DNA from 3 places in the Parapedobacter deserti genome. Region 2 is predicted to be linked to each of the others. Evidence: riboswitches for the same ligand, from Rfam matches in the RefSeq annotation. Region 2 holds a riboswitch; each other region holds the start of a gene.
The links. A riboswitch is a leader RNA that binds a small molecule or an ion and turns the genes downstream of it on or off. The one in region 2 is predicted to bind S-adenosylmethionine.
Positions count from the first base shown of each region.

Region 1: another riboswitch for S-adenosylmethionine. It lies ahead of ACFOET_RS09170 (O-acetylhomoserine aminocarboxypropyltransferase/cysteine synthase family protein); the one in region 2 lies ahead of metE (5-methyltetrahydropteroyltriglutamate--homocysteine S-methyltransferase).
Region 3: another riboswitch for S-adenosylmethionine. It lies ahead of ACFOET_RS20815 (amidohydrolase); the one in region 2 lies ahead of metE (5-methyltetrahydropteroyltriglutamate--homocysteine S-methyltransferase).

Region 1 covers NZ_JBHRTA010000030.1:62,604-64,868, reverse strand. The annotation lists gene ACFOET_RS09180 (glutamine synthetase III family protein) at 1-311, shown strand, start outside; gene ACFOET_RS09175 (DUF2721 domain-containing protein) at 371-817, opposite strand; SAM riboswitch class I at 924-1,038, shown strand; gene ACFOET_RS09170 (O-acetylhomoserine aminocarboxypropyltransferase/cysteine synthase family protein) at 1,301-2,265, shown strand, end outside.
Region 2 covers NZ_JBHRTA010000016.1:154,954-157,218, forward strand. The annotation lists gene ACFOET_RS06150 (response regulator transcription factor) at 1-644, shown strand, start outside; SAM riboswitch class I at 686-789, shown strand; gene metE (5-methyltetrahydropteroyltriglutamate--homocysteine S-methyltransferase) at 870-2,265, shown strand, end outside.
Region 3 covers NZ_JBHRTA010000062.1:139,615-141,879, forward strand. The annotation lists gene ACFOET_RS20810 (helix-turn-helix domain-containing protein) at 1-355, opposite strand, end outside; SAM riboswitch class I at 650-753, shown strand; gene ACFOET_RS20815 (amidohydrolase) at 869-2,265, shown strand, end outside.

The DNA of each region.
Region 1 (2,265 bases), on a different contig from region 2:
ACGATTTGATTGCCAATGTTAGGGGACTTAAGGAACTGGGCTTCGAAACAGATGCTTACGGATCGCAATCCAACCTTATCGAACGCATTTCCAAGCATATAAACACCATTCTCCTCGACGCAGAGGCGATGCGGCAAGAGCGCAAAAAAGCCAATGTACTTGAAGATGTCCGCGATAAAGCTATCGCATACGATGAAAAAGTTAAACCATATTTTGACAAAATCCGGTATCACCTCAACAAATTAGAACAGATCGTCGACGATCGCAAATGGCCGCTACCCAAATTGCGTGAGCTCCTGTTCGTAAGATAAACTTACCTTCCGCTAAACTTAAATTTCGTGGCCCCGGATACCGGGGCCACTTTTTATATTTATTTACGCTTATCGAGCTTCTTCTTGATATAGCCTACCAACGAAGATTCATCGCTCTGCTCCATATCGCTTAGCTCCAACTCCAGTGCCTTGTTACTCACTTGTATCTCGAGCAAGGAAATTATCAGCGAAACCGCAAAAAAAAGTAAACTGAGTGCGAACGTCAGCTCCGTAAGAAAATCATGCTCCACATAGATGCAATACATGCATAAAATACAGGTTACAAAACTCAGCACCCCCATGGCCTGCATATGACGGATCAATTTGAGTCGGTAACGGAGATTTCTGATTTGCCCATGTAAAACACCGCTCTTATTATGTTCAAGGTATTTGGCGTGCAAGCTCCTGACGAGCGCAGCCAGCGCCAAAAAACGGTTGGTATAAGCCAACATTATCAAACTGATGGCAGGAAAAAGTAATGCCGCGGTATTGAACGTAATCTTCATGGAACAAAAAAATCAAAAAAACTTTGCACAAGCAAATTGCAGCAACTATATTTGCACCCGTTGTGTGCATAACACACACAAATCAATACCTCGTCAAAAAGGTCTTGGTTTATAAAGAAGTGGCGAGAGACTGGCTCAATGACCCACTGGCAACCATCCGCAATCGGTGGAAAAGGTGCCAATTCCTGTCCCGACCAACGCCGGTCGGGAGCATATAAATTGATAAGACAATGAACACTACTTATTCATCAAGCAGCAATCATCGTTCCTACTTCGGAAGGTCGAAGCATTCTTACATGCTATGCATAACTACCACCCAGCGTATGCGAATGCGTGACAGGATGATGTGCATGCACTGTTGCAACTAAATCTCACATCATACGATTGATGTATGACTAGATGCCATTGGCTTCGGCCGCCTTATTGCGGCATCACGCTAACATAGAACATTTAACAAGAACATTAATAAAAAATCAATTAATCATGGCTAATCATCTAAAATTTGAAACCCTGCAAGTACATGCTGGGCAGGAAGTTGATCCAACAACTGGCTCACGGGCCGTACCCATTTATCAAACGACTTCGTATGTATTCAACAATGCCGAACACGGTGCTAATCTGTTCGCGTTGAAAGAATTCGGCAATATATACACGCGGATCATGAACCCCACCACGGATGTCTTCGAAAAGCGCATCGCAGCACTGGAAGGCGGCGTTGCAGCGTTGGCGGTGGCTTCGGGACAGGCGGCGCAGTTTATCGCGCTTACCAACATACTTGAAAGCGGGGACAATTTTGTCAGTGGCGCCAACCTTTATGGCGGCACTTTTAACCAGTTTAAGGTATCATTCAAGCGACTGGGCATTGAAGCGCGATTGGCAAAAGACGACTCCCCAGAGAATATTGAGGTCCTCATCGATGACAAAACCAAAGCCATATACGTCGAAACAATCGGAAACCCCAGCTACAGCATACCGGATTTCGAGCGGATTGCAGGTATCGCACAAAAATACGACCTTCCGCTAATTGTGGACAATACGTTTGGCGCAGCCGGATACCTCTTCAAGCCACTGGAACATGGTGCCCACGTGGTTGTCGAGTCGGCCACCAAGTGGATTGGCGGTCATGGCACCAGCATTGGCGGTGTAATCGTGGATGGAGGCAATTACAACTGGGGTAACGGCAAATTCAGACAGTTCAGTGAACCATCGGAGGGCTACCACGGTTTGATATTCAGCGAGGTGTTCGGGGCAAACGGCCCATTTGGCAACATCCAATTTGCAATCCGGGCGCGTGTAGAAGGGCTACGGGACTTTGGCCCCGCTCTGTCTCCATTCAACGCTTTCCTTTTGCTACAAGGCTTGGAAACCCTCTCCCTGCGCGTGCAACGCCATGTGGATAATGCCTTGGAGCTAGCGCGTTGGCTCGAAAGCCATCCACAGGTCGAAAA
Region 2 (2,265 bases):
TAAAAGACTATTTGGAGCTTAAGGGAAAATTTGAGGTTGTGCTCTGCAAAGATGGGGACGAGGGGCTCCGCCAGTTCAACAAGGAAAAATTTGACCTCTGCATTCTCGATGTCATGATGCCCCGCAAGGACGGATTCACACTGGGCAAGGAAATCCGTAAAATCAACGCCGACATACCCATCATTTTCGCTACCGCTAAAGGGATGATGGAAGACAAGTCCGAAGCTTTCGGTCTCGGTGGCGATGACTATATCACCAAGCCATTCCGCGTGGAGGAGCTGCTGCTCCGCATCAATGCTTTGCTCAAACGGGCATCAAGGGAAAAGCAGGCCGAAGAAGAGTTTCCCGATAAATTCCGGATTGGCGACTACCACTTCGATTATGTTACCCAGCAGATTACCTACAACGGGCAACAGCAAAAGCTGTCGACCAAAGAAGCCGAACTGCTGCGGCTGCTCTGCCTCAAAAAAAATGACGTGCTTACCCGGGAAGAGGCCCTGCTCAAAATCTGGCATGACGATAATTACTTCAACGGCCGGAGTATGGACGTATTCTTGAGCAAACTCCGTAAATACCTTCGCGATGACCCCAAAGTAGAAATCGTAAACGTGCATGGCAAGGGGTATAAGCTGTTGGTGAGTTAATTATTTTTGCAAATTCCAATCCTAATTCCGATATTAGCCGCCGCTTATGGAGAAAGGCAGAGGGAATGGACCCTGTGAAGCCTTAGCAACCTGTCACCAGACAAGGTGCTAAATTCTACCCGCTGGTAGGCGGGAAAAATAAGCAGACACAACTCACCTTGTGCCCTCTCCCCAAAGCAATAGTAAACAGCGGTGTTGTAAATTGTCATACTTTATTTATATCTCATGTTAAAAACCAATAATTTGGGTTATCCGCGCATCGGAGCCTTACGCGAACTTAAGAAAGCTAATGAGGCCTATTGGGCAAAGAAGACCGGACGGGACGAGCTGCTTCAAGCCGCAAAAGCCATCCGGGAGAGCAATTGGAAGACCCAACAGGAGGCAGGCATAGACCTGATTCCTTCGAATGACTTTTCGTTCTACGACCAAGTTCTGGACCTCACGCTTACTGTTGGTGCAGTTCCCGCCCGCTATCAAGGGTTCACGCTGGAAGGAGCTTCTTCCTATAACCTTGATTTATATTTTGCGATGGCCCGCGGCTTTCAGCAAGATGGCTTGGACGTCACCGCCATGGAAATGACCAAATGGTTCGATACCAACTACCATTACATTGTCCCCGAATTTGTTAAAGACCAGCAATTTCGGCTTACCTCCGAAAAGGCGGTCAGCGAATTTAATGAGGCAAAACAACTGGGCATCACCACTAAGCCGGTGCTGATCGGCCCAATCACTTACTTATTATTGGGCAAAGAGAAAGAAGCCGGCTTCGATCGCCTCGACTTAATCGACCGCCTGTTGCCGGTATACGAAGAAATTCTCGGCAAACTGGCCCAAGCGGGAGCTGAATGGGTACAGTTTGATGAGCCGTTCCTCGCGCTGGATATCGACGATAAGACACGCGCGCTTTACCAAGCGGTATACGGGCGTCTTGCCGCTGCAGCAAAGGGCAGCAAGCTCGTTGTCGCAACTTACTTTGAATCGTTGCGCGAAAACGCGCGTACCGCATTGAGTTTGCCCGTACAAGCGCTCCATATCGACCTGGTGCGCGGCGAAAACCAACTTAACGAATTGCTGAACAACGTGCCTGCCGGCCTTAGCTTGTCGCTTGGTGTGGTGGATGGTCGCAATATCTGGAAAAATGATTATGAGGCATCGCTCCAAAAGATCAAACAGGCAGTCGACGCGCTGGGTGCCGACCGGGTATGGGTTGCTCCGTCCAGTTCGTTGCTGCACGTTCCGTTCGACCTGGATCTGGAAGATAACGAGCAGTCACTGCCGGCCGAGGTTAAAAACTGGCTTGCTTTTGCAAAACAAAAGCTTACGGAAGTAACCGACTTGGCCACATTGGCTACAGATGATGCTAGCAGCGCTGTTACAGCCCGTTTCGAGGCCAACCGCGACGCGCAGCAAAGCCGCCGCACCTCTTCCCTCATCCACCGCGACGATGTGAAAACGCGGGTAAAAAACATCACGGATGAAGACGCGAAGCGCACGAGCCCGTTTGCCGAGCGAAAGGCGAAACAACAGGCCCGGTTTAACCTGCCAGCATTCGCCACTACCACCATCGGCTCATTCCCACAGACAAGGGACGTACGCAAATGGCGTGCTGACCTCAAAAAGG
Region 3 (2,265 bases), on a different contig from region 2:
CGGAAAGCCCGGTCTCTTCCCTAAGGATCTGCCGGTAAAAGCGAATGCTGTCTTCCAACTGCGCGATATAGGCTTCTTTATTCATAATGATTTTGTCGTACAACACTTTCTCTTCATTCATCAGTCGGGCTGAGCCTTCGTTTGCGTTACCGCGGCCATCCAGCAAATCATGCAACGTGACGCCCAAGACATCGGCTATTTGACCAAGGCGATCGATATCAACGCGGGTAATGCCGACCTCGAGATTCTGATAGGTTTTCAGGGCAACGTGCAACGCTTCCGCCATATTTGCCTGTGATAGTCCCCTATCTCTCCTATACCGCTTTATTTTTGCCAAAATATCCTGTTGTGCCATATGGAAACGATTAGGCATAAACTATACGCTGATTACGTAATATTTATGCGTTTTTCAAGTTATATCGTTGCATTACCTTTGTTCCGTGAGCAAAGGTATTACTTTTTATTTAAAGACTACTAAATTAATAGATTATAATATGTATTAACGCAGATAGCTGTCACACAGGGATTTTTGCTTATTGTTTAGTTTGCATTTTGTCATCACAACATCAAAACGCAATACAATTTATAAAATCTATGCATTTAGTAGATTAAATAATTACATTTGCCGCATATTAGTTCTTTCACTTCATGCTTATCGAGAAAGACCGAGGGAATGGCCTGAAGACGTCTTAGCAACCTGAAGCCACATTAAGGTGCTAAATCCCGCCTCCTACAGGAAGGCAAAGATAAGTGGAAAACGACCATCGATCCCCAACGCCATATGCTGAAGTGTCAGGACACCCGAAGCAGAAGCCTACAGCAGGAGCAAAACGAACTAGTAATGGTATCAAGTCAAATCAAAGTTAACATGTTAAAAAAGCAATTGTTATTATTAGCTGCGGCCGCTATTCCGGTTTTGCTGTTTGGGCAGGAAAACAAAGATGTTCCACTCAACTACCTCGATAAATCCTTCCAGACCTACGATCAAATGCAGAAGGATATATGGGACAAGGCCGAACTGGGTTTCCTGGAAACGGAGAGCTCAGGCATTCTTCAAAAACACTTACAGGCCAATGGATTTACCGTCGAAACCGGACTGGCGGGAATGCCCACTTCATTCATCGCCTCCTACGGAAGCGGCGGCCCGGTTATTGGCATTCTGGCTGAATTCGATGCGCTACCAGGGATATCACAAGATACCGTTCCGCATCGGAAGCCCTTGGAAAAAGGTGGCGGCGGTCACGCCTGTGGCCATAATCTTTTCGGTACCGGATCGGTCGCAGGTGCCGTGGCAATCAAGGAATGGTTAGCAAACACTGGTCATCAAGGCACCATCAAAGTGTTTGGCACACCCGCCGAAGAAGGTGGTGGCGGCAAAGTCTATCTTGTAAGAGATGGCTTCTTCAGCGGAATCGACATGGTACTGGATTGGCACCCTGCATCTCGAAATGCGGTGACGGTAAGCACAGGAACGGCCATCCAAATGGTAGACTATACCTTCCATGGAAAGCCTGCGCATGCAGCCGGCAATCCGGACAAGGGCCGCTCGGCGCTCGACGGGGTGGAGGCGCTCAATTTCATGGTCAATATGCTTCGCGAGCATGTTCCCACATCGTCACGCATCCATTACGTCATTAGTAACGGTGGGGAGGCGCCGAACGTGGTGCCGGAGATCGCCACGGTTTCCTACTATATCCGTCACCCAAAACGCGATGAGCTCCAGAACTTGGTGTCGTGGATCAACCAAGCGGCGGAAGGTGCAGCAAAGGGTACACAGACCACCGTGACAAGCGAAATAATTGCTGGCTTTTATGAAAAACTGCCGAATAGAAAACTGGCTGAGGTGGTACAGAAAAACCTGGAACGCGTGGGGGGAGTACACTATGACGAGCGCGAGCGGACTTTTGCTGCGGGAATCGCCAAAGGGCTAGGCTTGGCAGACACGGTGCTGAAAAATGCAGCAATAGTGCAACCGCTGGCGGATGAAACGCCCTCGCAAGGCGGTGGCTCGTCAGATGTTGGCGACGTGAGCTGGAATGTGCCCACGGTATCTTTCGGTACCGCGAGTTTTGTTCCGGGAAGCCCCGGCCACAGTTGGCAGAACGTCGCTTCCGGCGGTACGACCATCGGCACGAAGTCGCTCATCAACACCGCCAAAGTATTTGCGCTTACCGCCATCGACCTATACACCAACCCAACCTTGGTCGAAGCGGTGAAAGAAGAATTCGAATCCCGCCGGGGCGCGGATTTCAAGTACGAATCATT